DNA from 3 places in the Enterobacter sp. E14S genome. Region 1 is predicted to be linked to each of the others. Evidence: predicted binding sites of a transcription regulator. Region 1 holds the regulator's gene; each other region holds the start of a gene.
The links. Region 1 encodes LexA, which represses DNA repair genes until DNA is damaged. Its sites were predicted from a motif close to TNCTGTATGTACATACAGNA; they were not measured.

Region 1 (13,297 bases):
CGGATCTGGCGGAATACAAGGCGGTGGAGCGCGAGCCAATTAGCGGCACCTATCGCGGCTACGAGGTCTTCTCCATGCCGCCGCCGTCCTCCGGCGGGATCCACATCGTGCAGATCCTCAATATTCTCGAAAACTTCGATATGCACAAGTTCGGCTTCGGCAGCGCGGACGCCATGCAGGTGATGGCGGAAGCGGAAAAACGCGCCTACGCCGACCGGTCTGAATATCTCGGCGATCCGGACTTCGTGAAGGTGCCGTGGCAGGCGCTGACCAACAAGGCGTATGCCAAATCCATTGCCGATCAGATTGACATCAACAAGGCCAAACCGTCGAGCGAGATCCGCCCCGGCAAGCTGGCGCCGTATGAAAGCAACCAGACCACCCACTTCTCGGTGGTGGATAAAGACGGTAACGCGGTGGCGGTGACGTACACGCTCAACACCACCTTCGGCACCGGGATTGTGGCGGGCAACAGCGGCATTCTGCTGAACAACGAGATGGATGACTTCTCTGCCAAACCGGGCGTGCCGAACGTCTACGGGCTGGTGGGCGGCGATGCGAATGCGGTAGGGCCGAAGAAGCGTCCGCTGTCGTCCATGTCGCCCACCATTGTCGTGAAAGACGGGAAAACCTGGCTGGTAACCGGCAGCCCTGGCGGGAGCCGTATTATCACCACCGTGCTGCAGATGGTGGTGAACAGCATCGACTTTGGGATGAACGTCGCCGAAGCGACCAATGCCCCGCGTTTCCACCACCAGTGGCTGCCGGACGAGCTGCGCGTCGAGAAGGGCTTTAGCCCGGACACCATCAAGCTGCTGGAGCAGCGCGGACAGAAGGTGGCGGTGAAAGAGGCGATGGGCAGCACCCAGAGTATTATGGTCGGGCCGGATGGGGCGCTGTTTGGCGCGTCGGATCCGCGTTCGGTAGATGATTTGTCGGCGGGGTATTGATGGTTTGCCGGGTGGCGGATTCGCCTTACCCGGCCTACGTTTTTCATGCCCTCTCCCTGTGGGAGAGGGTTAGGGTGAGGGCAACAAACTACTTCATTCGCGCCATATAATACGCGTCCACATACTCGCCGTTGCGCAGGGCATAGCGTTTGCCGGTGCCTTCAATTTCGAACCCGTGTTTTTTGTACACCGCAATCGCCGGTTCGTTATCGACAAATACCGTCAGCTCAATGCGGTCAACGCGCAGCCAGTTATCGCACATATCAATCATGGTGCGCATCAGAGCGCTGGCAACGCCCCGGTTTTGCCATTGCGCGCCGACACAAATCCCAAAATCAGCCACATGGCTGCGGCGCGGGCGTTGCGCGACGACGATGCACAGATGGCCAGCTACATGACCGTCTATGCAGGCGACGAGCTGCTTGATTCCGGGCTGGTCGGATAGCCGTTCTTGCCACATTTGCTCAGAGGGATGAGGAACCTGTAGCGTGTTGTGGTACACCTCCGGCTGGGCGTGGATCTGACGAATGGCGTCATAATCTTTCGGTTCCGCATGGCGTATCACTATCTCACTCATTCCTTATTCCTCAGTCAGTTAAACGTCCCTTCCAACATCAATGACTTTAAAATTTGAGTCAACCGCTATTTTTTGCAAAAAGTATTGGACAAGTGCGAATGAGAATGATTATTATTGCCCTGCATTCAGGAAGACCGCTACGGGAACCTGAAAGCACGACATTGCTCACATTGCTTCCAGTATTACTTTAGCCAGCTTTTAGCTGGCTTTTTTTTTGTTATGGTTAGACTCAGTAACCTTCCAAAAGGACTGAGCCATGACACTACATTGCGCATTTATTGGATTTGGTAAAAGTACGACCCGCTACCACCTGCCGTATGTTCTCAACCGTAAAGACAGCTGGCACGTCGCGCACGTCTTCCGCCGCCGCGCGAAGCCGGAAGAGCAATCCCCGCAGTATTCTCATATCCATTTCACCAGCGATCTTGATGAAGTTCTTAACGACCCGCAGGTCAAACTGGTTGTCGTCTGCACGCACGCCGACAGCCACTTCGACTATGCGAAACGCGCGCTGGAAGCGGGCAAAAACGTGCTGGTGGAAAAACCGTTCACTCCGACCATCGCCGAAGCAAAAGAGCTGTTCGCGCTGGCGAAAAGTAAAGGCCTGACCGTTACGCCGTATCAGAACCGTCGCTTTGACAGCTGCTTCCTGACGGCGAAAAAGGCGATTGAAAGCGGCAAGCTGGGCGACATTGTGGAAATCGAAAGCCACTTCGATTACTACCGTCCGGTAGCGGAAACCCAACCCGGCCTGCCGCAGGACGGCTCGTTCTATGGTCTGGGCGTGCATACCATGGACCAGATCATCTCCCTGTTTGGCCGACCGGATCATGTCGCATACGACATCCGCAGCCTCCGTAATAAAGCCAACCCGGACGACACCTTTGAAGCACAGCTGTTTTACGGCGACCTGAAGGCCATCGTCAAAACCAGCCATCTGGTGAAAATCGACTATCCGAAATTTATCGTTCACGGAACCCGAGGCTCGTTCATCAAGTACGGCATCGACCAGCAGGAGACCAGCCTGAAGGCCAACATCATGCCGGGTGAGCCGGGCTTTGCGGCGGATGATTCCGTGGGCATTCTGGAGTACGTGAACGATGAGGGCGTGACGGTCAGGGAAGAGATGAAACCGGAAATTGGCGACTATGGCCGCGTCTACGATGCGCTGTATGAAACTCTCACAACCGGCGCGCCGAATTACGTCAAGGAATCTGACGTTCTGACCAACCTGGAAATCCTCGAGCGGGCCTTCGAGCAGGCTTCTCCTGCCACGGTAACCCTCGCGAAATAAGCAAAAACGGCTCCTCTGCGCTTGTTCATAATTTTTGAACAGAGGAGTCAATTTTCACCCTCTATGATCCCAGGCGGTTTGCGTCCACACTTACTCCATCGAAACGAACTGAGGGTGAAAACAATGATCTACTTACGCAAAGCAAACGAACGTGGTCACGCGAATCATGGCTGGCTGGACTCATGGCATTCATTCTCGTTTGCCGACTACTACGACCCGAACTTCATGGGCTTCTCCGCACTGCGCGTGATTAACGACGACGTGATTGATGCAGGCCAGGGCTTCGGTACCCACCCGCACAAAGACATGGAAATCCTGACCTATGTGCTGGAAGGGGCGGTTGAGCACCAGGACAGCATGGGTAACAAAGAGCAGGTTCCGGCGGGCGAGTTCCAGATTATGAGCGCGGGTACCGGGGTGCGTCACTCCGAGTACAACCCGAGCAAAACGGAAAAACTGCACCTGTATCAAATCTGGATCATTCCAGAAGAGACCGGCATCACGCCGCGCTACGAGCAGCGCCGCTTCGACGCGAAACAGGGCAAACAGCTGGTGCTGTCCCCGGATGCGCGTGAAGGTTCTCTGAAGGTTCATCAGGATATGGAGCTGTACCGCTGGGCGCTGGCGAAAGACGAACAGTCTGTGCACCAGATTGCCGCCAACCGCCGCGTCTGGATCCAGGTGGTGAAAGGTGAAGTGTCCATCAACGGCACCAAAGCGACAACCGCCGATGGCCTGGCCGTCTGGGATGAGCAGGCGCTCTCCGTGCATGCCGACAGCGAAAGTGAAATTCTGCTGTTTGACCTGCCGCCGGTGTAATAAATCATAAATAAATGCCCATCCTTCCCTTTGACAGGGGAAGGATGGGCTTTGTCCGTGATAAACTGAGCAAATCTCTCACTTCAAGATTTCTCAGGACGATGAAAAAGAAACGCCCCGTACTTCAGGATGTCGCCGATCGCGTCGGTGTGACCAAAATGACGGTCAGCCGTTTTTTACGTAACCCGGAACAGGTTTCCGTGGCGTTACGTGGCAAGATTGCCGCTGCCCTTGATGAACTGGGTTATATCCCCAACCGCGCGCCCGATATTCTTTCCAATGCGACAAGCCGTGCGGTGGGCGTCCTGCTTCCTTCCCTGACCAACCAGGTTTTCGCCGAAGTTTTGCGCGGTATTGAAAGCGTCACCGATGCTTTTGGCTATCAGACCATGCTCGCCCACTACGGGTACAAGCCGGAGCTGGAAGAGGAACGTCTTGAATCGATGCTTTCCTGGAACATCGACGGCCTGATTTTAACGGAACGTACCCACACTGCCCGCACGCTTAAAATGATCGAAGTGGCCGGTATCCCGGTGGTGGAGCTGATGGACAGCCAGTCGCCGTGCCTCGACATCGCCGTGGGGTTCGATAACTTCGAAGCGGCGCGCCAGATGACGGCGGCCATCATCGCCCGTGGGCATCGTCATATCGCCTATCTGGGTGCGCGTCTTGATGAACGTACTATCATCAAACAGAAGGGATACGAGCAGGCGATGCTCGACGCGAACTTAATCCCCTACAGCGTGATGGTGGAGCAGTCCTCTTCCTATACGTCGGGTATTGAGCTGATGCGTCAGGCACGACGCGAGTATCCGCAACTGGACGGTATTTTCTGCACCAACGATGACCTTGCGGTCGGCGCGGCGTTTGAGTGTCAGCGTCTGGGGCTCAAGATCCCTGATGATATGGCAATTGCCGGTTTCCATGGCCACGACATTGGCCAGGTGATGGAGCCGCGGCTGGCGAGCGTCCTGACCCCGCGTGAACGTATGGGCCGCATTGGCGCAGAACGCCTGCTGGCGCGCATTCGTGGCGAGACGGTTACCCCAAAAATGTTAGATTTAGGTTTCACCTTGTCACCGGGTGGATCTATTTGAACTGACAAATTTGAAGTAGCTCACACTTATTCACTTCGCGCACGTTTGGATATTGCTTCTCTTTTGCCCCGGCAGGACAATGTTACCGATAACTGTTACCCGTAACAATTGACTGAGGGACACCCTTTGAGCACGACTAATCACGATCACCACGTCTACGTCCTGATGGGCGTTTCCGGTAGCGGGAAATCAGCCGTAGCCAGCGAAGTGGCGCATCAACTCCAGGCTGCGTTCCTTGATGGCGACTTCCTCCATCCGCGCAGCAACATCATGAAAATGGCCTCAGGCGAGCCGCTGAACGACGACGACCGCAAACCGTGGTTGCAGGCGCTGAATGACGCCGCGTTCGCCATGCAGCGCACCAACAAAGTCTCCCTGATCGTCTGCTCTGCACTGAAAAAAACTTACCGCGACCTGCTACGCGACGGCAACCCGAACCTCTCTTTCATCTACCTGAAAGGGGATTTCGAGGTGATTGAAAGCCGCCTGAAGGCGCGTAAAGGTCACTTCTTCAAAACCCAGATGCTGGTGACGCAGTTCGAAGCGCTGCAGGAGCCGGGCGAAGATGAGAAAGACGTCTTAGTGGTTGATATCGATCAGTCACTGGAAGGTGTTGTTGCCAGCACCATCGAGGTCATTAATAAAAGGCAGTAAGTTTTGAGTACATTAACGCTAGTTTTGACAGCAGTGGGTTCCGTGTTGCTGCTGCTGTTTTTAGTGATGAAGGCGCGTATGCACGCTTTTGTCGCTTTGATGGTGGTTTCTATAGGTGCAGGTCTCTTTTCCGGTATGCCGCTCGACAAGATCGCCGCGACGATGGAAAAAGGGATGGGAGGCACGCTGGGCTTCCTGGCGATTGTGGTCGCCCTTGGCGCGATGTTTGGCAAGATTTTGCACGAGACGGGCGCGGTCGACCAGATTGCCGTCAAAATGCTGAAATCCTTCGGCCACAGCCGCGCGCACTACGCGATTGGTCTGGCTGGCCTGATTTGCGCGCTGCCGCTGTTCTTCGAAGTGGCCGTAGTGCTGCTGATAAGCGTCGCGTTCTCCATGGCGCGCCATACCGGCACTAACCTCGTGAAGCTAGTTATTCCGCTGTTTGCGGGCGTGGCGGCGGCCGCAGCGTTTCTGCTGCCTGGGCCTGCGCCGATGCTGCTGGCGTCCCAGATGCACGCTGACTTTGGCTGGATGATCCTTATTGGCCTGTGCGCGGCAATCCCGGGGATGATTATTGCCGGTCCGCTGTGGGGCAACTTCATCAGCCGTTACGTTGAGCTACACATTCCGGACGACATCACCGAGCCGCACCTGGGCGAGGGCAAAATGCCGTCCTTCGGCTTCAGCCTGTCGCTGATCCTGCTCCCTCTGGTTCTCGTGGGTCTGAAAACCATCGCCGCGCGCTTTGTGCCGGTGGGTTCCAGCGCCTACGAATGGTTCGAGTTCATCGGTCACCCGTTCACGGCGATCCTGGTGGCCTGTCTGGTGGCGATTTACGGCCTGGCGATGCGCCAGGGGATGCCAAAAGACCGGGTGATGGAGATCTGCGGTGCCGCGCTGCAGCCTGCGGGTATTATCCTGCTGGTGATCGGTGCCGGCGGCGTGTTCAAGCAGGTGCTGGTGGATTCCGGCGTGGGTCCGGCCCTGGGCGAAGCGCTGACCGGGATGGGCCTGCCGATTGCGGTAACCTGCTTCGTACTGGCCGCGGCGGTGCGTATCATCCAGGGTTCCGCAACCGTGGCGTGTTTAACCGCCGTGGGTCTGGTGATGCCGGTGATTGAACAGCTGAACTACTCCGGTGCGCAGATGGCCGCGCTGTCTATCTGTATCGCGGGCGGTTCGATTGTGGTCTCTCACGTTAACGACGCAGGCTTCTGGCTGTTCGGTAAATTTACCGGTGCCACCGAAGCGCAAACCCTGAAAACCTGGACGCTGATGGAAACCATCCTCGGTACGACGGGTGCGATTGTCGGGATGATAGCCTTTACGCTGCTGAGCTGAGGGCGGTGATTTAACAAGGCTCAAAAATAAGGCCCGGTAGCGTTAACGCTTACCGGGCCTTTCTATTATGCAGAACGCCAGGCCGGGTCAGGTGAAGCCACCACCCGGCTTTTTCACATCACTCGCCCTGCGTCGCGCTCTCAATCGTTAAACGCACGTCCGAGGTGATCAGCTCTGCCAGCATCTGGTACACCTTCAGCGTCTCTTCCGGCTCGGCATCGCCCGTATCGCTGATAAAGCCTTCGTCACGCAGCGTCAGCACCAGAGAGCTGAAGACCGCCTTGTCGAAGAATTCAGGGGCGTTAATGCCGTGCAGAACCGACAGGCGCTGTGCCAGCGTCCGGCTCTCTTTCTCCAGCGTACCGCGGTTGATAGACGGGTTCGCACTCAGCAGCCAGAACGTAATGGCGTAGCGCTGCAGCGTTTCGCGCGCACCGGCCGCAAGCAGTTGCAGGGTTCGGGAACGCGACGGATTGATGTGCAGCTCGTCATTTGAGACGGTGATCAGCCCCTGACGACGCAGCTCTTCCGTCAGTTTGTCCAGTTCGCCCGCCAGCTCGTCCTTGCTCCAGCGCAGGAACAGCTCCGCTTTCAGCATCGGATAGAGCGTCTCAACGTGACGCAATAGCTCCTGACGCGAAATACGGCGATGCTGGGTGATGATAGCCGCCATAAGCGACGGCAGCATCAGCATATGGGTGATGTTGTTGCGGTAGTAGGTCATCAGCACTGCCTGCTCGCGCGGCAGAATGATGATGTCGCCGATCGTGTCCTTTTCGACTTCAAACTTGTTCATCTGCAGCGCGTGATCGATAAGCTCACTGGCGGTAGCAGAAGGCACGGTTGAATCAACGGAATACGGCACGTTGCGCATCATGTCCAGATAGCAATCCAGCTGCTCCGTGAGCTGTTCGCGGGTCAGCGAGCGCTGACGCGAAGCCAGAAGCGCCGTACAGCACAGGTTCATGGCGTTAGCCGCACCGGCGTTGTTAATACGCACCATCAGCTCGGACGCGATGCCGTTGACCGTTGGCGTCAGCCAGGCCGGACGAATCGCTTCGATAGGATCGATGGACTCGCGCCACTCGGGAACGTGATGGTTCAGATACGTCATTAGCGGCATCGGTTCGCCGAAGTTCACGTAGCCCTGACCGAGATTGCGTAGCTTGCTCAAACCGCGCAGCATCTGCGGCAGGCTCTCTTTCTCTTTGGTCGCACCGCGCAGCTCTTTGGCGTACGTGCCCACTTCCATCACGTGCTCATAGCCAATGTAGATTGGCACCAGCGTGATTGGACGGGTTCCTCCGCGCAGCATCGCCTGAATGGTCATCGACAGCGTGCCGGTCTTCGGATCGAGCAGACGTCCGGTACGGGAACGACCGCCCTCCACGAAGTATTCAACGGAATAGCCGCGGCTGAACAGCTCGCCCAGATATTCGCGGAACACGGTGGAGTAGAGCTTATTGCCCTTGAAAGTACGACGGATAAAGAACGCGCCCAGGCGGCGGAAAATCGGACCTGCTGGCCAGAAATTCAGGTTGATACCGGCAGCAATGTGCGGCGGTACCAGACCCTGGTGATAGAGCACGTAGGAAAGAAGCAGGTAGTCCATGTGGCTGCGGTGGCAGGGAACATAGACAATCTCATGGCCATCATGCGCCAGCTGACGCACACGTTCGGCATTATGAACGTTGATGCCCTGATACAGGCGGTTCCAGGTAAAGCCGAGAATACGATCGGACAGGCGAATCATCTCGTAAGAGAAGTTCGCTGCAATCTCTTCCATCAGCGCAATGGCGTTCTGCTGGGCTTTCTCATGCGAGATTTTCTTGCTGCGCGCTTCGTCTTCAACGGCGCGGGCAATCGCTTTGGAGGCCAACAGCTTGTTGAACAGATCCTGACGCGCCGGGAGACGCGGCCCTACGGCAGCCAGGCGCTGGCGGGCGAAGTGCATACGCGCCACGCGCGCCAGTTTTTGCGCGATGATCTTGTCGGTGCCGTGCTCGTCCGCCATTCGACGCAGCGAAACGGAAGGGGAGAAACGCACAAAGCTGTCGCGTCCCAGCCAGGAGACCGCGAAGAACTTCTGGATGCCGTTAAGCATGCGCAGCGGCGGGTTCTCTTCACCTTTTTCACGGCCCGGACGACGACCAAACATCACCGATACCGGCACCATCTGCACATCCAGATCGGGGTTGCTGCGGTGCAGGTCGAGATAGTCGTGGAACAGCTTGATGGACTCTTCTTTTGGCGTGTAGTAGGTAAACACGCGCGGTCCACCGTGAATGAACACGTAGCGCGGCAGCAGCGTACCGTCAACTTCAAGCGGTTCAAGCGGGTCCGGTAAGTCATGCGCCAGACACTGGGCGCGAAGCGTCAGTAAGTCTGCCTTCGAGTTATAAGGCAAAACGTACATAATAGGACGCGACGTATCGAGCCCTAATTCCAGCGCGGGTTCTGCTGGGATAGACTTGCTTTTTACCAGGATGCTTAATGGTAAATTAAGTAATTTGTAGTAAATTCGTGGCCAGCCGGACATAAACGATGTAAAGCCTCTGGTTAATAATGCAATTGCGGCGCAAGGATAACAGAAAGCGCGCAAAATTTCTGTTGTTACCCGTCATACTTCAGGCTGTAGCGAAACGCGCTACAGTTCCTGTTACTGACGCTTTTTTTCATAAAAGGTTCTTTTAATGGCCAATAATACCACTGGGTTAACGCGTATCATCAAAGCCGCCGGCTATTCATGGAAAGGTTTCCGTGCCGCGTGGATCAACGAAGCCGCCTTTCGCCAGGAGGGCGTCGCCGCTATCATCGCGGTGATCATCGCCTGTTTCCTTGATGTTGATGCTATTACCCGCGTACTTCTTATCGGTTCCGTGCTTCTGGTGATGATAGTGGAAATTCTTAATAGCGCTATTGAGGCCGTTGTTGATCGCATTGGTTCAGATTTCCACGAGCTTTCTGGCCGCGCAAAAGACATGGGCTCTGCTGCCGTGTTGCTGGCGATTATCACTGCTGTTATCACCTGGGTCACCCTGCTTTGGTCACATTTCCGATGAGCCTCGAGGAATAATTAAGTCCCTGGTTTTTTGTGCAGTTTTTGGTTCCAAAATCGCCTTTGACTGTATATACTCACAGCATAACTGTATATACACCCAGGGGGCGGAATGAAAGCGTTAACGACCAGGCAGCAAGAGGTGTTTGATCTCATCCGGGATCATATCGGCCAGACGGGTATGCCACCCACGCGTGCGGAAATCGCGCAGCGTCTGGGCTTCCGTTCTCCGAATGCTGCCGAAGAACACCTGAAAGCGCTGGCGCGTAAAGGCGTGATTGAGATTGTTTCAGGCGCGTCACGCGGTATCCGCCTGTTGGTGGAAGAAGAGACGGGCATTCCGCTGATAGGCCGTGTTGCTGCCGGTGAGCCTTTACTGGCACAGCAGCATATTGAAGGCCATTACCAGGTCGATCCTGGCATGTTCAAACCGAGTGCTGATTTCCTGCTGCGCGTTAGTGGTATGTCGATGAAAGACATCGGTATTCTTGATGGCGATCTACTTGCGGTGCACAAAACGCAGGATGTGCGTAACGGCCAGGTAGTTGTCGCGCGCATTGATGATGAAGTTACCGTCAAGCGTCTGAAAAAACAGGGTAACACCGTTCAGCTGCTGCCTGAAAACAACGAGTTCTCTCCGATTGTGGTCGATCTCCGCGAACACAACTTCTCTATCGAAGGACTGGCGGTTGGGGTCATTCGCAACGGTGAATGGCTGTAATCTCTTGCTGACAGGCTATGGCGCCGCTGTAGCCTGCTTCATTCTCGACTCCCGGTATTTTTCATGTCACTGCTGACGGCATCCGATAAGGCATTGTGGCGTCTTGCTCTGCCGATGATTTTCTCCAATATCACCGTTCCCTTGCTGGGTCTGGTCGATACTGCCGTTATTGGTCACCTTGATTCACCTGTTTATCTTGGCGGCGTGGCGATTGGCGCGACGGCAACCAGCTTCCTGTTTATGCTGCTGCTCTTTTTGCGCATGAGCACCACCGGGCTCACGGCACAGGCTTATGGTGCTAAAGATCCGCGGCGTCTGGCGCGCGCGCTGGTCCAGCCGCTGATCCTTGCGCTTGGCGCGGGGGCGTTAATCGTTTTATTACGTGCGCCTCTTATCGACCTTGCGCTCCACGTTGTCGGTGGCAGCGAGGCGGTACTGGCGCAGGCGCGACGTTTCCTTGAAATTCGCTGGCTCAGCGCACCCGCCTCGCTGGCAAATCTGGTTCTGCTGGGGTGGCTACTGGGCGTTCAGTACGCCCGCGCGCCCGTGATTTTGCTGGTGGTGGGTAATCTGCTCAACATTGTTCTGGACGTCTGGCTGGTCATGGGTCTGCATATGAACGTGCAGGGCGCGGCGCTGGCGACGGCGATTGCCGAATACGGGACCTTTATCATTGGCTTGTGGATGGTCCGGCGTGTGCTGGCCATGCGCGGGATCTCCCTGGCGCTGCTCAAAACCGCATGGCGCGGCAATATCCGTAAGCTGCTGGCGCTCAACCGTGACATCATGCTGCGCTCGCTTCTTCTTCAGCTCTGCTTCGGCGCGCTGACGGTTTTCGGGGCTCGACTGGGGCCGGAAATCGTTGCGGTGAATGCGGTATTGATGACGCTTCTGACCTTTACCGCCTATGCGCTGGACGGATTTGCCTACGCGGTTGAAGCGCATTCCGGGCAGGCGTACGGCGCGCGCGAAAGCGGGCAGCTTCGGGAGGTGTGGCGGGCTGCCTGCCGTCAGTCGGGGCTGGTGGCGCTGGCCTTTGGTCTGGTTTACGCCTGCTTCGGTGAGCAAATCGTTGCATTGCTTACCTCTCTCCCTGCGCTGCGCGAGCTGGCGAGTCACTATCTCATCTGGCAAGTCATCTTACCGGTGGTCGGCGTCTGGTGTTATCTGCTGGACGGCATGTTCATTGGTGCGACGCGCGGAGCGGAAATGCGTAACAGCATGGCGGTCGCTGCGGCCGGATTTGGCCTGACGCTCCTGACGCTTCCCTGGCTGGGTAATCACGGTTTGTGGCTGGCCCTGGCCGTTTTCCTCTCGCTGAGAGGGATATCCCTGGCTTTTATCTGGCACCGTCACTGGCAAAACGATACCTGGTTCCCTTCACGTCACGATATATCGTGACGGTTAAAGATTCCGAATATGAAATCAACTGCCGAATCCTTAACTACAATAATTATCACGTCCAGCAGAAAAGAACGTAACGGACGTTACGACCCGACGCTTAACTAAGAGGACACGATGATGAATAAAGACGAAATCGGCGGCAACTGGAAGCAGTTCAAAGGTAAAGCGAAAGAACAGTGGGGTAAGCTGACCGATGACGATATGACCGTCATTGAAGGTAAACGCGATCAGCTTGTCGGTAAAATTCAGGAGCGTTACGGCTACGCGAAAGACCAGGCGGAAAAAGAAGTGGGCGACTGGGAAAAACGCAACGACTACCGCTGGTAACCGGGCTATACCCGCAAGTACAAGGAAGTACACCCTGAGGGCGGCCATGAGCCGCCTTTTCTTTTGCCGCTAACGCGGCTTTTTCTTCACCAGGATAGAGTGGTCGTGCTGACATGCGTCCTGATGACGGCAGGCTTCCACCTCCACGCACGCGGAACAGAGCCCGTGCGCTTCAATCACGTTATGACGCAGGGCAAAGCCCATTTTCGCTGCCAGCGTATGCATAATATCTTCCACGCCTTCCGCAGCCTCTTCTTTCACCACGCCGCAGCGGTCACAGATAAACATCGCCGATGTGTGGGTGGGCTGATCGAACAGATGGCATAGCACATAGCTGTTTGTGGACTCAACTTTATGCACGAATCCTTGTTCCAGCAGGAAATCCAGGGCGCGATACACGGTCGGTGGTTTCGCCTGCGGCTCGCTTTCGCGGAGCAGGTCGAGCAGATCGTAAGCGCTGATGGCACCCTGCTGCAGGCTCATCAGACGTAATACTTCAAGGCGCTGCGGAGTCAGGCGCACATTGCGTTGCGCGCACAGCTTTTCGGCCTGCGCTAACAGCTCTTTTGTGGACTTATCCATTTAGCACCCCGGATGTTATAGGACGGAAACCCCCACTTTATCATGTTCTGGTAAAAACGCCGAGATCCGCCAGTCTGTGCTATACCTGACCCATTGCAAAACGGGAAATAAACAATGAAAAAACCTGACTGTATTCGGCACTGGCGCGACGTTGAAGGCGCGGATGATTCGACCTATCCAGATAGCGATGAGCGTTTTTCTATCGGCGCCCCGTTGGCTCGCAAGCTTGGGCTCGGGCGCATTGGTATCCATCACGAGCGTTTACCGCCCGGGCGCAGGACGTCCTATCCGCATGCGGAAAGCGATGAAGAAGAGTTCGTTTATGTGCTCGAAGGTCATCCAGAAGCGTGGATTAATGGCTATTTATGGAAACTTGAACCGGGCGACAGCGTGGGGTTTCCTGCCGGAACCGGTATTTGCCACACCTTTATCAACAACACGGATGAAGAGGTGCGGTTACTGGTCGTTGG
Region 2 (3,772 bases), on a different contig from region 1:
GGCTGAGCTGCGCGATAAGCGCGATCCCTGTTTTGAGGAGAACAGCAGGGCGCTGGCCGCCCTCTTTTTCCTGGCGAGATTGCCCGTCGCCCGTCATGAGTGCGAGCTCAGTGAGCTAACCACAGAGGAGAAAAGGGCGCTGATTAACGCCATGAATCATTTTCGTGCTGTTGTGAGTTTATTTCCTGAACGGCTGACCATGCCGATATAACCCAACCAGAAACCTAATGGCGTAAACCCGCCAGGCATCCTTTTGCCTGAATTTAAGGAGAACGCGTGATGCGAAACAGTGAAAACCGCCCTTATCCGACCGGAAGTGAAGAACTGAAGCGTCTGCTGGCAGAGGCAAAAACAGAGGAACGATGCGCGCGAGCCCTCGCGGTCTCCCTGCGTCTGGAGGCGCTGGCGAGCCATATCTACAAAACCGGCATGAGCGGAGAAGACGTTGCCGAACTGCTGTGCCACGAGGCGGCTCGCTACGAGCGTGAATCCCAGGAGCTGCACTGATGGCCGATTTTATCGATCTTGCGCAGGCGCGCGAGCAGGAAGACAGAGAGCGATACATTAATCGCGCCCGCAGACGACCCGTATCGCCTTCGCGTTTCCTCTGCGAGGACTGCGAGGCGCCGATACCGGAGGCGCGCCGAATAGCGGTGCCCGGCGTAGCGCTGTGCGTAACCTGCCAGGAGATCGCAGAGATAAAAAATAAACACGTCCGGGGAGGATAAGTTGGCTACGTCATTTGCTTATCCGTGGAATGCCCCACGGTCGGCCATTGCCAGCCCTTATCTCACCCACGCCCAACAGCAGCGCCGCGATCGCCTTTTCGCGGCGCTGCAGGAGGCAAGAATTTCCCTCTCACAGCAGCCTGACTGCGTACGCTTCGAGGTCTGGCGCACGGTTGACGCCCTCGAACAGCATAGGGGCAGCCCGCAGGCTAACGCCTTTTTGATCCGCTTCTGCAAAAGGATGTTACCCCGTCTGAGGCGGGTCTCTGAACGCTATGCCTGCACAGGCCTGCACGACGAGGTCTCGAGGGCCGTGTTTGACGGCCATTTCGACACCAAGCTTCTGCAATACCTCGCCTCGCGGATGGTCGAACTGGTGGCCCGCTATAACCGCCTTCCGGATATGTCCCGCGCGGACATCGACCTGCTGGCCGCAGATATCGCCAGCTTTATTCGCGGCGAGCTGGCGAATATTAACGATGCCGAAATGGGCGAATACCAGACGCTGTACGTCTGGTATCAGCGCGCCGGACTGATCGCCCGACAGTTCAACGTGTCGCCTCCGCACTGGGAGCGGGTGTCGAAGACGTTTTTCAACAAAGATGACGTTGCCGCGGCGGTGATCCGCATGTTTTCCGAGGCGTGGTGGCGCGGGCGCCTGCGTCGGATCGCGGCTGCCTGGCGCGAGCATTTGCAGATTGCCCTCGGCAACGTCAGCAAACGGAGAACGGCGTATGCGAGCAAACGCTGCGTGACCGAGTGGCGCGAGCAGAAGCGCCGCACGCGCGAATTTCTCAAGGGCATGGAGCTGGAAGATGAAGAGGGCAACCGCATCAGCCTGATTGAAAAATACGACAGCTCGGCGGCCAACCCGGCGATACGTCGCTGTGAACTGATGACCCGCATCCGCGGGTTTGAAAATATCTGTGAGGCGCTGGGCTACGCGGGCGAGTTCTATACCTTAACCGCGCCCGCGCAGTATCACGCGACGCTGAAATCAGGCTTCCCCAACGCGAAGTGGAACGGGGCCAGCCCGGCGGATACGCAACTCTACTTTACCCGACTGTGGGCGCGCATCCGGGCAAAACTGCACCGGGACGGGCGCCGTATCTTTGGTATCCGCGTTGCGGAACCCCATCACGACGGTACGCCCCACTGGCACATGCTGATGTTTATGCTGCCGGAAGACGTCGAATGCGTTCGCCGGATTATCGGGGATTACGCCCGGCAGGAGGATGGCGCTGAGCTGCAGAGCGAAAGCGCCAGACAGGCGCGCTTTCACGCGGACGCGATCGATCCGCAGAAAGGCAGCGCTACCGGCTATATCGCCAAATACATCTCAAAGAATATCGACGGCTATGCGCTCGATGGCGAGACCGATAACGAAAGCGGCGGGCTGCTGAAGGAGACGGCGTCCGCCGTGTCGGCCTGGGCAGGGCGCTGGCACATTCGCCAGTTTCAGTTCATCGGCGGCGCGCCGGTAACGGTCTACCGCGAGCTGCGGCGTCTGGTGGATGCCGAGGCGCGCGCGGTCTGAGCGTTGAGTTTGCTGCCGTCCAGGAGGCTGCCGACGCCGGGGACTGGGCGGGTTACGTTACTGCGCAGGGCGGGCCGTTTGTGCGTCGCGATGATTTACAGGTGCGCACGCTGTATGAGCCGCGCGCCGGGTTTAACCAGTACGGCGAGGAAACGGTCCGCATCCGCGGCGTATACGATTCTGCCGTTGGCGCGGGCAGCCCAGTTTTAACCCGGCTCACGCAGTGGAAAATTGTGCCGAAGCGGGCCGCGGATCTTAAGGACGCGCCCGTATCCTCTCGGAGTTCTGTCAATAACTGTACGCAGACCGATCTTTCTCAACCCCTCAGCCGACGTGCGAGGCGGGCGTTAACCGAACGCATCAAATTCATCCGCCCTGGCGCGACAGCGCCCGTCGTCTTCGCGAGCGACCCGCAGAACGGGGTACCGGAGAAGGTGATCGATGAGATACGGCTCGCCACCGGGATAGCCATCAGCCGGGCAGAAGCCCTGCATCTGATGGCGGGAGGCATCAGCCGCTTTAACGATAAATGGTGCAGGGGCGCAGCTGACGGATCGCTATTTCCGGCACCGTGTTCTTACCAGCAAAAGGCGCGGAAAATCCTTGAACGTATTGGGCTTTTAACGGATCTCTTCGCTCAGAGGGCACGCTAATCTCCATCCATATCATGTACATACCGTGAAGGGTTCTGATTTTTCGCTTCACTCTTTTTGTGAATACGTGCTACTGTATGTTTATACAGTATCTCGTGGTGGAGGTTGTGTGGACAGAGAGTTGAACGAGCAGGTCATGATTGAACGAGTCGAGCTGATTGCGCGACTGACGACGGAAGGAACGTGTCAGGAAAGAGATCGTGAGATTGCCCTGAATTTGATTGCTGAGATTGCGCGGGGAAATTTAATCAAGAACAACGCATTTACCGTTGTATTCTCAGCATCGCCTGTTCCGGAACGAATCAAAAAAGAGGGCAACGTTCGGGTGAACATTACTCTCGATAAAGATCAGCAGATCGATCATGCCGTCGTTGAGGCCTTTCAGTGCGAACTGACCCGCAGAATACGCTCCCTGTTTCCGTCATCGCGGGTGAACGTGAAAATCGGATCGGTGACGGGTGTCGAGCTCCAGGGGCTTGAAAAAGAAGCCGATCGCGAGGCGCTGGACGCTATCCTCCGGGAAGTCTGGGAAGACGAGAGCTGGCGCTAGCCCCGGCGTCATCACCCGTACCAACACCCTCATTCCTGTTTTGCGCTTCCGTTGAACCACGCTTCGCCGCTCGCGGACGATCTGTTGTGCCCGCGATTGTCCATCCGACAGCGATAGCGAAAAGCCTGCTGGCCCGGGAAACTCTACTGTACCTGGAAACCGGATGTTGGGAGCGTCTGATGAAAATCTATGCAATGCAGGGGGACACGCTTGATGCCGTTTGCGCCCGCTTTTATGGGCGCACGGCTGGCGTCGTGGAAGCCGTTCTGAAGGCCAATCCTGGCCTCGCGGAGTTAGGCGTTAT
Region 3 (13,297 bases), on a different contig from region 1:
AGAAGATAACGGGTGGCCTTGCCGCCACCCTTATCGCTTACAGAAAACCGAGCAGTGAGAAGAAGAAGTATCCCGCCGCAATGATAATCACGGGAAGGATATAGAGCGGGAAAATTTGCAGGAAAATGGTGTGACGCGGCACAACGATGCGGGATTCAATCTGCTCCCGACTCATTCCTTCCGGGCCTTTGGCCTGCTCCAGAATCAACTGATCCTCAACGCCTTCGCGTAAAAAGCGCGTCTGGCGACTCATTCTCGCGCCAGAGGCCTGTAATGCCAGCGCGACAAAGATCAGGGCATATATCACCCAAAAGCCGATATTCAGCTGTTGATGAAAATCCGGGGTGGGTGAGTTAAACCAGAAGACATTCAAAAATGGCGTATTAAAACGCATCATCTCAATCATGACATGAGCGAAATCAAGCATTACCGCATTGATACCCGGCTGTTTTTCGCTGTGGTCGTACATAAATTTGAGTACAGAAATCAGCGTAGAAATGACGGCAGGAATAAAAATCACCCAGCCAGCAATACGTTTTAAGACCGCAATGCGTCCAGCTTGTTGATACGTCATCAGTTCCTCTTCATAAAGACGCGTTATTTGTGCCTAAGTCTACCTGCTGGTCATCAATTTCGCCCGCTCTTTAAAAGCAATATGCTAAATTGCAGAGTGTGCTTAGCACGTATCGTCTGTCGAACACCCTGGATAAGGAGACGTTGTGATGTCGACACCGCGCCAAATTCTTGCCGCAATTTTTGACATGGATGGATTACTGATCGATTCCGAACCGCTGTGGGATCGCGCCGAACTGGACGTTATGGCCAGCCTGGGCGTGGATATCAGCCGCCGTAATGAACTTCCCGATACGCTGGGCCTGCGCATCGATATGGTGGTTGACCTGTGGTTTGCCCAACAGCCGTGGGTGGGTCCCGGTCGCGATGAGGTGACCGCACGCATTATCAGCCGCGCCATTTCGCTGGTGGAAGAGAACAGGCCGCTGCTGCCCGGCGTACGTGAGGCCGTTGCGCTGTGTAAAGCCCAGGGGCTGAAGGTTGGCCTGGCCTCGGCTTCGCCGCTGCATATGCTGGAAAAAGTGCTCACGATGTTTGAACTGCGCGACAGTTTCGACGCGCTGGCGTCCGCTGAAAAATTGCCTTACAGCAAGCCGCACCCGCAGGTCTATCTGGACTGCGCCGCAAAGCTGGGCCTGGATCCCCTCAACTGCGTTGCGCTGGAAGATTCCGTTAACGGTATGGTGGCGTCGAAGGCTGCGCGGATGCGCTCCATTGTGGTGCCCGCTGAAGAAGGCCGTCACGATCCCCGGTTTGCTCTTGCCGATGTGAAGCTTAATTCACTGGCAGAACTCACGGCGCATCATCTGCACGGAGGTTAACGCCCTCCTCCGGTTTGTGACAAACAGTTACACCGTCACCTCTTCCGCCTACTGTATAAAAACCCTATACTGTATGAATTGACAGTTTTGTGGGTTTTATCATGACGGCGGAAGGCCACCTGCTTTTTTCTATTGCGTGCGCGGTATTTGCCAAAAACGCTGAACTCACCCCCGTGCTGGCACAGGGGGACTGGTGGCATATTGTCCCTTCCGCCGTATTGACCTGTCTGCTGCCCGACATTGACCACCCCAAATCTTTCCTCGGACAACGCCTGAAGTGGGTGTCGAAACCCATCGCCCGCGCGTTCGGACACCGGGGTTTCACGCACAGCCTGCTGGCCGTGTTTGGCCTGCTGACGCTTTTCTATTTGAAGGTGCCCGAAAGCTGGATAGTCCCCGCCGATGCCATCCAGGGGATGGTGCTGGGCTATTTAAGCCATATTCTCGCCGATATGCTGACGCCTGCGGGCGTGCCGCTGCTTTGGCCCTGCCGCTGGCGTTTCCGTTTTCCGATCCTCGCACCGCAGAAAGGTAACCAGCTTGAGCGCGTATTGTGCATGGCGCTGTTTGCTTACGCCGTCTGGATGCCGCAAACATTGCCCGAAAACAGTGCAGTTCGCTGGTCATCCCAGATGATTAATTCGCTGCAATTTCAGTTCAATCGCTTTATTCATCACCAGATTGAACAGTAAACCAACAAAATTATCCCATTTGTCATAAACCATTCCATTTGGATATAAGCGCTACATCACACTTCTGCTAACCTTCCGCCAACAGGATCGGTAAAAACCGACCCAATAATAAATCAGGAGAACGGGGATGAATTTTCCACTCATCGCGAACGTCGTTGTGTTCGTTGTACTGCTATTGCTTCTCGCGCAGGCGCGCCACAAACAGTGGAGCCTGGCGAAAAAAGTGCTGGTTGGTCTGGCCATGGGTGTCGTATTTGGTCTGGCATTACAGGCAATTTATGGCTCCGATAATCCAGTTCTGAAAGACTCTATTCAGTGGTTCAACATCGTCGGTAACGGCTATGTTCAGCTGCTGCAGATGATCGTTATGCCGCTGGTATTCGCCTCTATTCTGAGCGCCGTTGCCCGCCTGCATAACGCGACCCAGCTGGGAAAAATCAGCTTCCTGACCATTGGTACGCTGCTGTTCACCACGCTGATTGCCGCGCTGGTGGGTGTGCTGGTCACCAACCTGTTTGGCCTGACCGCAGAAGGTCTGGTTCAGGGTACCGCTGAAACGGCGCGTCTTACCGCGATTCAAACCAACTACGTTGGTAAAGTGGCAGACCTGACCGTGCCGCAGATGGTGCTCTCCTTCATTCCGAAGAACCCGTTTGCTGACCTGACCGGTGCGAGCCCAACCTCGATCATCAGCGTGGTTATTTTCGCCGCGTTCCTGGGCGTAGCGGCGCTGAAGCTGCTGAAAGACGACGCGCCTAAAGGCGAACGCGTGCTGACCGCGATTGATACCCTGCAAAGCTGGGTGATGAAGCTGGTGCGTCTGGTGATGCAGCTGACGCCTTACGGCGTGCTGGCGCTGATGACCAAAGTGGTTGCCGGCTCTAACCTGCAGGACATCATCAAGCTGGGCAGCTTCGTTGTCGCCTCTTATCTGGGTCTGGGCATTATGTTTGTGGTGCACGGCATCCTGCTGGGCGTAAACGGCGTCAGCCCGCTGAAATACTTCCGTAAAGTCTGGCCGGTGCTGACCTTTGCCTTCACCAGCCGTTCCAGCGCCGCGTCTATTCCGCTGAACGTTGAAGCGCAAACCCGTCGTCTGGGCGTGCCTGAATCCATCGCCAGCTTCTCTGCCTCCTTTGGTGCCACCATTGGTCAAAACGGCTGTGCGGGTCTGTACCCGGCGATGCTGGCGGTGATGGTTGCGCCAACCGTGGGTATCAACCCGCTGGATCCGGTTTGGATTGCCACGCTGGTCGGGATTGTTACCATAAGCTCCGCAGGCGTTGCGGGTGTTGGCGGCGGTGCAACCTTCGCCGCGCTGATTGTGCTGCCTGCGCTGGGCCTGCCCGTGACGCTGGTCGCGCTGCTGATCTCCGTTGAGCCGCTGATCGACATGGGCCGTACCGCGCTGAACGTGAGCGGCTCCATGACCGCCGGTACGCTGACCAGCCAGTGGCTGAAGCAAACCGACAAAGCGATTCTGGAAAGTGAAGACGACGCCGAGCTGGCGCACCGTTAATCACTTTAGAAATAAAAAAACCGCCTGATGGCGGTTTTTTTATGGCTGTTATTCTTCAACCTCTTCATCCTGGCGGATCTGCATCGCCCACCGCTGCGCCGATTCCGGCACCGTAAACGTGGGTGAACGACGGAAGTGTTCGCCGATCAGCACAAAGGCCACATATTTCCCCCGCAGCTGCCAGACATCGCGAAAACCCTCCACTTTCAGGGCATGGTCAGGCGGCGCGGGCTCAACGCGGGGCACATAGCTAATAACCTGGCGGTTTTGTTGACGAAGAGGTTTCATAAGCGACTGGTTCACTAAAGCAAATTCTTGAAGCAGGAAAATTCTATGATAGCCGATCCTGCTGCCTTCCGTCGCGCCCCGAGTGGGCGAGAAGGCTCCTTTCGTCAATGACGGCATGTGAAAACTCTTAGTTCGCGAGCCATCTCGCGACATTGTTCTATCCTTAATAGGGTTTTTAGCAATGGATAAAGGAGAAGCGTGCAATGTCGAACAAAGATAAAACACATCAATCACCGATTCATGGCACTGAGGAATCTCAACCGGGTATGGACTCTCTCGCCCCTGCTGACGGATCTCACCGCCCCTCCCCTGGCCCCTCTGCACCGGGCGAACAGCCTACCGCACCGGGAAGCATGAAATCGCCGGAGACGGGAAACGAGAAGCTGAAATCACTTGAGCCGCACCGCAAAGGCGGCGAAGGTTTTGCGCTGACCACCAATCAGGGCGTGCGCATTGCTGACGATCAGAACTCCCTTCGCGCAGGCGCGCGCGGGCCAACCCTGCTGGAAGATTTTATCCTGCGGGAAAAAATCACCCATTTCGACCACGAGCGGATACCGGAACGCATCGTCCACGCGCGAGGTTCAGCTGCGCACGGCTACTTCCAGCCCTATAAGAGCCTGAAAGCGATCACCAAAGCGGATTTCCTCTCCGACCCGGACAAAATCACTCCGGTATTTGTGCGCTTCTCCACCGTGCAGGGCGGCGCGGGTTCGGCAGATACCGTCCGGGATATCCGCGGCTTTGCCACCAAGTTTTATACCGAAGAGGGTATTTTCGATCTGGTGGGCAATAACACCCCGGTGTTCTTCATTCAGGACGCGCACAAATTTCCTGACTTTGTCCATGCGGTAAAACCGGAGCCCCACTGGGCCATACCGCAGGGACAAAGCGCGCACGACACCTTCTGGGACTATGTCTCCCTGCAGCCTGAAACCTTACACAACGTAATGTGGGCGATGTCAGACCGCGGTATTCCGCGCAGCTATCGCACCATGGAAGGCTTTGGCATCCATACCTTCCGACTGATCAACGCCGAGGGTAAAGCCACGTTTGTCCGTTTCCACTGGAAGCCGGTGGCGGGTAAAGCCTCGCTGGTGTGGGACGAGGCGCAGAAGCTGACCGGGCGCGACCCGGACTTCCACCGCCGCGAGCTGTGGGAGTCCATCGAAGCGGGCGACTTCCCGGAGTACGAGCTGGGCCTGCAGCTCATTCCGGAAGAGGACGAATTTAAGTTCGATTTCGACCTGCTTGACCCGACGAAGCTGATCCCGGAAGAGCTGGTGCCGGTACAGCTGGTGGGCAAAATGGTGCTCAACCGCAACCCGGATAACTTCTTTGCCGAAAACGAACAGGCCGCGTTCCACCCAGGGCATATCGTGCCGGGGCTGGACTTCACCAACGATCCGCTCCTGCAGGGTCGTTTGTTCTCGTATACCGATACGCAGATCAGCCGTCTGGGCGGGCCGAACTTCCACGAAATTCCGATTAACCGCCCAACCTGCCCGTACCACAATTTCCAGCGCGACGGGATGCACCGTCAGGATATTGATACCAATCCGGCGAACTATGAGCCGAACTCCATCAACGATAACTGGCCGCGCGAAACGCCTCCGGCGCCGAAACGCGGTGGATTCGAATCGTACCAGGAGCGTATCGACGGCAACAAAATTCGCGAGCGCAGCCCGTCGTTCGGCGAGTATTACGCCCACCCTCGCCTGTTCTGGAACAGCCAGACGCCGATTGAGCAGCAGCACATTATCGGCGGCTTCAGCTTTGAGCTGAGCAAAGTGGTGCGTACCTACATCCGCGAGCGGGTGGTCGATCAGCTGGCGCGCATTGATATTCAACTCGCCCAGAGCGTTGCGGATAACCTGGGCATTACGCTGACCGACGAGCAGCGCAACCTTGCCCCGCCGAAAGAGGTTAACGGCGTGAAGAAAGATCCGTCGCTGAGCCTGTATGCCGTGCCGGGTGGCTCGATTAAAGGCCGCGTGGTCGCCATCCTGCTGAACGACAAAACCCGCGCCAGCGACGTGCTGGGGATCATGCAGGCGCTGAAGACCCAGGGCGTGCATGCGAAACTGCTTTATTCCCGCATGGGGGAAGTGACCGCCGATGACGGCTCCGTGCTGCCGGTGGCGGCGACCTTTGCCGGGGCGCCATCGCTGACCGTCGATGCGGTGATTGTGCCGTGCGGGGATATTGACAGCCTGCTAAACAACGGTGACGCGGTGTATTATCTGCTGGAAGCCTATAAGCACCTGAAACCGATCGCGCTGTCCGGCGACGCGCGACGGTTTAAGGCGCAGCTGAAGGTGGCCGATCAGGGTGAGGACGGTATTGTCGAGGGCGACAACGTTGACGATGCCTTTATGACGAAGCTGTTTGATTTGCTCGCCGCGCACCGCGTCTGGTCGCGCAGCAGTAAGATTGACCAAATCCCGGCGTAAAAAATACCCTCACCCCACCCCTCTCCCACGGGAGAGGGAGAAAACAATAAAAACGGTAACCCAGGTTACCGTTTTGCTTTTACCTCGCCACCGGGCTGTATCTCAAAGATCCCCGAACGTCCCCAACCGATACCCGCGCTCGGCAATCGCGTATTTCAGCGACGGCGACGTCAACACGTCCAGCTCCGCCAGGCGCGGCCAGCAGTAGGCGCTTTTCCGCACGGTGTTATCGACAAAAGCAGGGTGCGCCATGACCTCCAGCGACTTTTCCCCCCGCGCGGCGGAATCATCCAGCACCTTCAGGAACAGCGCTTCGTCGATCTCGTCGCCGTAAAATGCGCTGCTGAACCCCTCTGTGGTTGTCACGGCGCAGTCCGGCACGCCGCGCGCCTCCCGATCCACGCGCATCGCCACGCCTTTGCGCTGAGCAAACTCCGCGACAATCGGGAAAATCGCCGGGATCATATGCACGTGGTGATGGCTGTCGATGTGCGTCGGCGCCTTACCAAACACATCAACAAAGCGGTTGAACTGGCACTCCAGCTCGCGGGCAATCTCTTCGAGCGGCAGGGCATCCTGCTCCGCCAGTTCCCAAATCCATTTGCCCAGCTGGCCGTCGCGCGTCAGGCCCGGCATTGGCGAAAGCGGCATCCCGAGCGTCAGCACAAAATGCATGCCGACGCCCAGCTCCGGCACCTCGCGGCTCAGCTGCGCCGCGTGTTCAACCGCCTCACCATTCACCAGTGCCGTGGCAGAGGTCACAACCCCCCGGCGACAGGCTTCAATAATGCCGTAGTTTTGGCCTTTCGAGAGGCCAAAATCATCGGCATTAACGATCAGCAGGTTTTCCATTGTGCGTCCTCTTAGTGGTGTTTGAACTTCAGCTTCTCGATCGTGGCGGCAAAGTTCGGCAACCATTTTTCATGCGCCAGAATCATCTCACTGGCCAGCTGCTCCGCATCGCGGTCGGAATGCACCAGCGGGCTGAGGTTCAGCGCCAGAAGCACGTCATTGAGCTCGCCGCTCAGCGCCGCGTTGCTTGCCGCTACTTCAAAGCCTTTGATGGTGTGGATCAGGCCCATGACCTTATCATCGAAGTGGGTGATGCGTGGATGCGGTTTAGCGCCATCGCGTCCCAGGATGCAGGTCATCTCAACCGCCCAGTCCGCAGGGATATTGTCGATATGGCCGTGGTGCGGCACGTTGACATAGTGCTCCGCCTGCTTATCGTTGTAGATGGCGTTAATCACCTCGCACGCCGCATCGGAGTAGTAGGCCCCGCCGCGCTGCTCCAGCTCTTTCGGTTTAACGTTCAGGTTCGGATCTTTATACAAATCGAACAGCTGCTTCTCGACTTTCTGAACAATCTGCGCGCGCGCGCCGCCCTTATAGTACTCGCCCATTTCGATGGCCAGCATCTCTTTCTGCTTGAAGTAGTAAAGCAGGTACGAGCACGGCAGCAGGTTCAGCGAGCGGATCAGCCCTTCGCTGAACGGCAGGTCAAAGATGTTTTTCACGGAGGCCGCCGTCAGGCGCCCGGAAGCCACGCCGTCCAGCAGTTCGGCAAAGCGCGATTTTCCGTTCACGATAACGTCTTTAATGAACACCATGTGGTTCAGGCCGAACAGGTCGATGGAGAGATCGTCGCCGTCGGTCAGCGCCAGCACGTCGCGGATAAACATATTCATACCGATCGGAATATTGCAGACGCCGATAAAGCGTTTGAAACCGGTATGACGATAGACCGCCTCGGTCACCATCCCGGCCGGGTTGGTGAAGTTAATCACCCACGCGTTCGGGCAGATCTCCTGCACGTCTTTGACGATATCGAAAATGACCGGGATGGTACGCAGGCCTTTGAACAGGCCGCCCGCGCCGTTGGTCTCCTGACCGAGATAGCCGTGGCTCAGCGGAATACGCTCGTCCAGCTCGCGTGCTTTCAGCTGGCCCACGCGCAGCTGGGTGGTGACGAAATCTGCATCTTTCAGCGCCAGACGGCGGTCCAGGGTTTTATGCACGGTCAGAGGCACGCCCGCTTTCTCCACCATGCGCTTGCACAGGTCGAAAATAATATTCAGCTTTTCCTGACCTTCCTCAACGTCCACCAGCCATAATTCGCTGACCGGTAATTCATGATAACGTTTCAGGAAACCTTCAAGTAATTCCGGGGTATAGCTGCTGCCGCCACCAATGGTTACGACTTTTAATTTCTTTTGCATAATATCTCCCTTAGCGTATCAGGTTAATCGCCTGCAAGGTATAGCGTACTCTTCCCGCTATTTGGGCAAGCCATTAAAGAAATATTTGTGGCGGGTAATCCGCCGAAAGTTAATTAATTACCGTTAAATTTTTCCGGTAACTGTTCGGTGTGAATGAAGTCAATTTCTTAAAGGTCTTAATAAACAGGCTGGGACTGCTGTATCCTGACTCGTACGCAATATCGGTAACAGAGTAGTTGGTAATTTCCAGCTGTTTCTTCGCAAAATTAATGCGGATTTCATTAATAATTTGCACGGGTGTTTTACGATAATAGCGCTGCGTCGCACGGGTCAGATATTCCTGGGATTTCCCCGACAGGGACACCATATTTTCCAGCGCATTTTCGCTGAACTGGCCTTTATCGTGCATCAGCTCAACGGTGCCGCGCAGCCACTGAGGAATATCATCCGTCACCTGCTGCTCTTCACGATGGTGGCGCAGCCGGTTCATCACGTAGAAGGTCACCGTTTCAATAAACTCATCAAATTCATTGTCGCGGAAGTTAAGCGAGGCGATAACCGTTTCAATCCAGGTCATAAACTCGTTTTTGACCCGATAAACCTGGGAGGCCACGAAGCAGAACGGCACCAGCGGCAGATAGTGCTTCTCAAAGAAGCGTCTGCTGACGCCCACATTCAGAATACGGGTGGCACCAAATTCGTAAAAGCTCTGGTGATAAGACCCCATCGGCAAGAAGACAAAATCCCCTCGCTCAAGCAGGACGCGCTTACCGTTGATCTCCTGGTAGTAGCGGCCGGTCAGAACAATCGTGAATTCGTAGTAGTCATGCTGGTGCAGACCGCTGGCGCTCTCCGTTTTGTTGTAGATAACCACGTGAAAATTTTTGCCGTTAAACAGCTGCTGTTCAAGTGCGGTTTTAATTTCCATCGTGCTGACCTCCTGCTGCGAAATTCGACTTAGTGCATTTTCTCGTGAAGCTCAATGAGCTCCGCCACCAGCTCACGCGCCAGCATCGAGGTCATCAGGTGATCCTGCGCGTGGACGAGTACCAGGCTGACCTTCATCTTCCCTTCGCCCTGGTCGCTTTCAATCAGCTTTGTCTGCACCAGGTGCGCTTCGTTGAGCGCCGTGCGGGACTGTTCCATCATGGTTTTCGCGGCGGCGAAATCCCCCTGCTTGGCCTGCTTCAGTGCGGCATAGGCCAGGCTGCGGGCCTGTCCGGAGTTGATGATAAGCCCCATCACCACTTCTTCGAGATCGTTCTCGACGGCTTCGTCTGCGACAATACTATCCAAATCTAACATGTTTAAGCTCCTTGTGGCTGGCGCAGGCTTCCCCGCGCCGGTCAATCTTAGAATTTCAGTGAGAGGGCAATATCCTCTTCGCTCTCTTCTTCATCAATAATGGTGGCGGCTTTGTTGGCAATCGCCACGAACGGCATGTACAGCAGGGTGGCAATCCCAAGGTTGAATATCGCCAGCAGGAAGGCCGCGACGCTGCCGTTGGTGTTGAAGAAGGCGCCCAGGCCCGCCGGCATGGTCCACGGTGCAATGTTGGTGACCGGAGGAATGATGCCCATGTAATACGCCGTCAGGGTGATCGCGGCCAGCAGCGGCTGAATCAGGATGAACGGAATGAACATTACCGGGTTCATGATGATTGGCAGACCGAACAGAATCGGTTCGTTAATCTGGAAGATGCCTGATGGCAGCGCCAGCTTCGCGACCTGACGGTAGTCAGCACGACGAGAGACAATAAAGACCGCGATGATCAGACCCAAGGTCGCCCCGGTACCGCCCAGGAAGATATAGGAGTCAAGCATCGGCTTCGCCCACACATGGAAGGTTTTACCCGCTGCCAGCGCCGCGTCAACGGAGCCGTACTGTTGGTAAAGCGCAACGTTTTCCAGTGCCCAGGGGGTCATAATCCCGCTGTCCAGCGCGGCCAGTGCCAGTGAACCATGCACGCCAAAGAACCACAGCAGAGAGGTGAAAATCACATACGCCCAACCGACCACGCCACCCATCGACGCCAGCGGCGTAGAGATAGAGTCCATGATGATCTGGTGGAAGTTTGTGCCCCAGTGGGAGAGCGCCCAGGCGATAATTCCCATGATGGAGAGAATAATGAAGCCTGGAATCAACGCGGAAAATGAACGAGATACGGAAGCCGGTACGCTATCCGGCAGGCGGATAACCCAGTTGCGACGGATAATAAAGGTGAACATTTCTGCCACCACCAGGCCGATAACAATACCGGAGATGATATTGGCCCCACCCAGCCAGTTGGCGCCAACGGCATAGGCTTCACCCACGCTGTATGGCGTCACGGTCATAAAAGCGGCGACGGATAATAACCCGGCAGCCAGCGGATCCACTTTACGCTCTTCTGCCAGCGCCATCCCAATAAAGAAAGGCGCCATCAGCGACATAATCCCCAACGTACCGTTATAGACGTTGCCGCCGATGGCTTTAAAACCATTAAGGGTTTCAATAGTGGAAGCGTCTAACCGAATTCCTAATGAATAAAAGAAGGAACCTTCACCAAAGCTCAGAAAAACGTTGTTAATTAAAACGAACATGGCCCCGGCCAGCGTCAACGGCATTAATTTAATAAAGCCGTTTTTGATGGCGTTAACGTGAGGCTGCTTTCCTATTTTAACAGCAAAAGGAAGGAGTACCTTTTCAAGTGAAGCGATGACTTTACTCATAGGAAAATACCCTTAAATGCCGTAACGCATGTTACGGCGTATTGTGTGTGAAATAACTCTTTGACGGGAAAAATAAAAATTAATTAGCAGCTTTTTTAATTGCTGCGACAGCAGCTTTAAGAACACCTAAACCATCAATCTTGCCGTACAGCCCCGAGTCGATCACTTCGACCGGTTTATTCGGTAACAGTCGTTGAATTTCGGGCAACATATAGGCAATTTGCGGCCCCAGTAAAACGACATCGGCTGTCTGGCCTTTTTCGCCCGCCAGCGTCTCTGGGAACGCTTCAATCACCACAGGGACTTCATACTTTTCAGCCTGCGCACGCATCTTTGACACCAGAAGCGACGTAGACATGCCCGCTGAGCAGAACAGGTAGATATGTTTCTTTTCCATCGTGATTTCCCTCTTGTATGACTACCTGCCATCGCGCTATCACTCGACTCGCTGTCCCGGCAGACAGGTAGCTTGCGTACTGTTGTTTATCGTTGGAGTGAGTATACGCAATGGTACAGACAGGGGATAATTCTGGATAGACTAAAATTGTCTCTCATTGACCTGGCTTATTGACTCCCTTCACATTTCGGGCAAATAATTCGCGCAAAGAAATAAGATTTTCTGATGCATAAAAAAACCGGCCCATGGCCGGTTTGTTAACATCCTCAGGCAAGCAGGGTTACTGCGCCTTAGGTGCCTGCGGATCGGTGTCGTATTCAGCACAGGTCTGATAGCCGGAGTTGATCACATGACCGGTATCATCCAGGGCGACGAAGTAGGTTTCTGCCTTACCATCACGTTGACCCAGGATATAGGTCTGGCAGGTCCCCTTCGCATGAATCATGGTCACTTCAGAAGAAGGTTTACCGGCAATCGCAGCCACCTGCGAACGGGTCATGCCTTTTTTAACGTCTTTTACTACGGGCTGCGTAAACTGATCCTTAGTGCGATCGTAAGCCGTACACCCTGCCAGCATAGTCAGTACCGCCGCTGCGCTAAGAATTCCTGCTACGTTCTTGTTCATATTCCGTCCTCTTGTTTATCAGCGTGTTATCTAAGCATGGGATAAAAAGTACTATTGTTCAACTTTGTGAGTTAAGCCAGACGAATTTCGGAAAATTCTAATAAAACAACGATAACCTGCTAAATCGGCGCAAATTAGCGCACTCGAAACTGTGATCCTTGTCGTTTCTCGCCCAAAGGGTTAGTTTTAACAGCTAACACATTCTGTTTATGTACTGCATATGGAGGGCGTGATGGCTCTGCAACAAGAGATTATTCAGGCACTGGGCGCGAAGCCTACGGTAGATGCACATGAAGAGATCCGCCGCAGCGTGGATTTTTTAAAATCGTACTTAAAAAAGAACGCTTTCCTGAAATCCCTGGTGCTGGGCATCAGCGGCGGCCAGGACTCTACCCTGACCGGTAAACTCTGCCAGATGGCGATTTCAGAGCTTCGCGAAGAGACGGGCGATGAGAAACTGCAGTTTATCGCGGTGCGTCTTCCTTATGGCGTGCAGGCGGACGAGCAGGATTGCCAGGATGCCATTGCCTTCATTCAGCCTGACCGCGTGCTGACCGTGAATATTAAGGGCTCGGTGCTGGCAAGCGAGCAGGCGCTTCGCGAAGCGGGCATTGAGCTGAGCGATTTTGTCCGCGGCAATGAGAAAGCCCGCGAGCGCATGAAAGCGCAGTATAGCATCGCCGGGATGACCAAAGGCGTTGTGGTCGGCACCGACCATGCGGCAGAAGCGATCACCGGTTTCTTCACCAAATACGGCGACGGCGGCACCGACATTAACCCTATCTTCCGTCTCAACAAGCGTCAGGGTAAGCAGCTGCTTGCCGCGCTGGGGTGTCCTGAGCATCTGTATAAAAAAGCACCGACAGCGGACCTTGAAGACGATCGCCCTTCCCTGCCGGATGAAGCGGCCCTTGGCGTCACCTATGACAACATTGATGACTATCTGGAAGGCAAAAAGCTGGATGAACGGACCGCGAAAATCATCGAGGGCTGGTATCT

Region 2: a site for LexA is predicted at 2,990-3,009, ahead of ACZ6J2_RS13825 (DinI-like family protein). Genes of this name have one in related genera too.
Region 3: a site for LexA is predicted at 1,462-1,481, ahead of ACZ6J2_RS00460 (metal-dependent hydrolase). Genes of this name have one in related genera too.

What each region holds. Positions count from the first base shown of each region.
Region 1 covers NZ_JBVODQ010000012.1:70,817-84,113, reverse strand. Annotated here, with positions in the region: gene ggt (gamma-glutamyltransferase) at 1-950, shown strand, start outside; gene yhhY (N-acetyltransferase) at 1,039-1,527, opposite strand; gene ACZ6J2_RS19470 (oxidoreductase) at 1,784-2,821, shown strand; gene ACZ6J2_RS19465 (pirin family protein) at 2,945-3,640, shown strand; gene gntR (gluconate operon transcriptional repressor GntR) at 3,742-4,737, shown strand; gene gntK (gluconokinase) at 4,864-5,391, shown strand; gene gntU (gluconate transporter) at 5,395-6,735, shown strand; gene plsB (glycerol-3-phosphate 1-O-acyltransferase PlsB) at 6,854-9,274, opposite strand; gene ACZ6J2_RS19440 (diacylglycerol kinase) at 9,429-9,797, shown strand; gene lexA (transcriptional repressor LexA) at 9,906-10,514, shown strand; gene dinF (MATE family efflux transporter DinF) at 10,578-11,915, shown strand; gene ACZ6J2_RS19425 (CsbD family protein) at 12,036-12,245, shown strand; gene zur (zinc uptake transcriptional repressor Zur) at 12,315-12,827, opposite strand; gene ACZ6J2_RS19415 (cupin domain-containing protein) at 12,942-13,297, shown strand, end outside.
Region 2 covers NZ_JBVODQ010000006.1:6,787-10,558, reverse strand. Annotated here, with positions in the region: gene ACZ6J2_RS13845 (DUF5347 domain-containing protein) at 1-211, shown strand, start outside; gene ACZ6J2_RS13840 (DUF2732 family protein) at 280-507, shown strand; gene ACZ6J2_RS13835 (TraR/DksA family transcriptional regulator) at 507-728, shown strand; partial or broken gene ACZ6J2_RS13830 (replication endonuclease) at 730-2,918, shown strand; gene ACZ6J2_RS13825 (DinI-like family protein) at 3,028-3,468, shown strand; gene ACZ6J2_RS13820 (tail protein X) at 3,648-3,772, shown strand, end outside.
Region 3 covers NZ_JBVODQ010000001.1:82,494-95,790, reverse strand. Annotated here, with positions in the region: gene ACZ6J2_RS00475 (fructosamine kinase family protein) at 1-1, shown strand, start outside; gene ACZ6J2_RS00470 (YniB family protein) at 38-574, opposite strand; gene hxpB (hexitol phosphatase HxpB) at 723-1,394, shown strand; gene ACZ6J2_RS00460 (metal-dependent hydrolase) at 1,496-2,086, shown strand; gene ACZ6J2_RS00455 (L-cystine transporter) at 2,214-3,605, shown strand; gene cedA (cell division activator CedA) at 3,654-4,010, opposite strand; gene katE (catalase HPII) at 4,097-6,346, shown strand; gene chbG (chitin disaccharide deacetylase) at 6,449-7,198, opposite strand; gene ACZ6J2_RS00435 (6-phospho-beta-glucosidase) at 7,210-8,565, opposite strand; gene chbR (transcriptional regulator ChbR) at 8,675-9,517, opposite strand; gene chbA (PTS N,N'-diacetylchitobiose transporter subunit IIA) at 9,523-9,870, opposite strand; gene chbC (PTS N,N'-diacetylchitobiose transporter subunit IIC) at 9,918-11,276, opposite strand; gene chbB (PTS N,N'-diacetylchitobiose transporter subunit IIB) at 11,356-11,673, opposite strand; gene osmE (osmotically-inducible lipoprotein OsmE) at 11,954-12,298, opposite strand; gene nadE (ammonia-dependent NAD(+) synthetase) at 12,531-13,297, shown strand, end outside.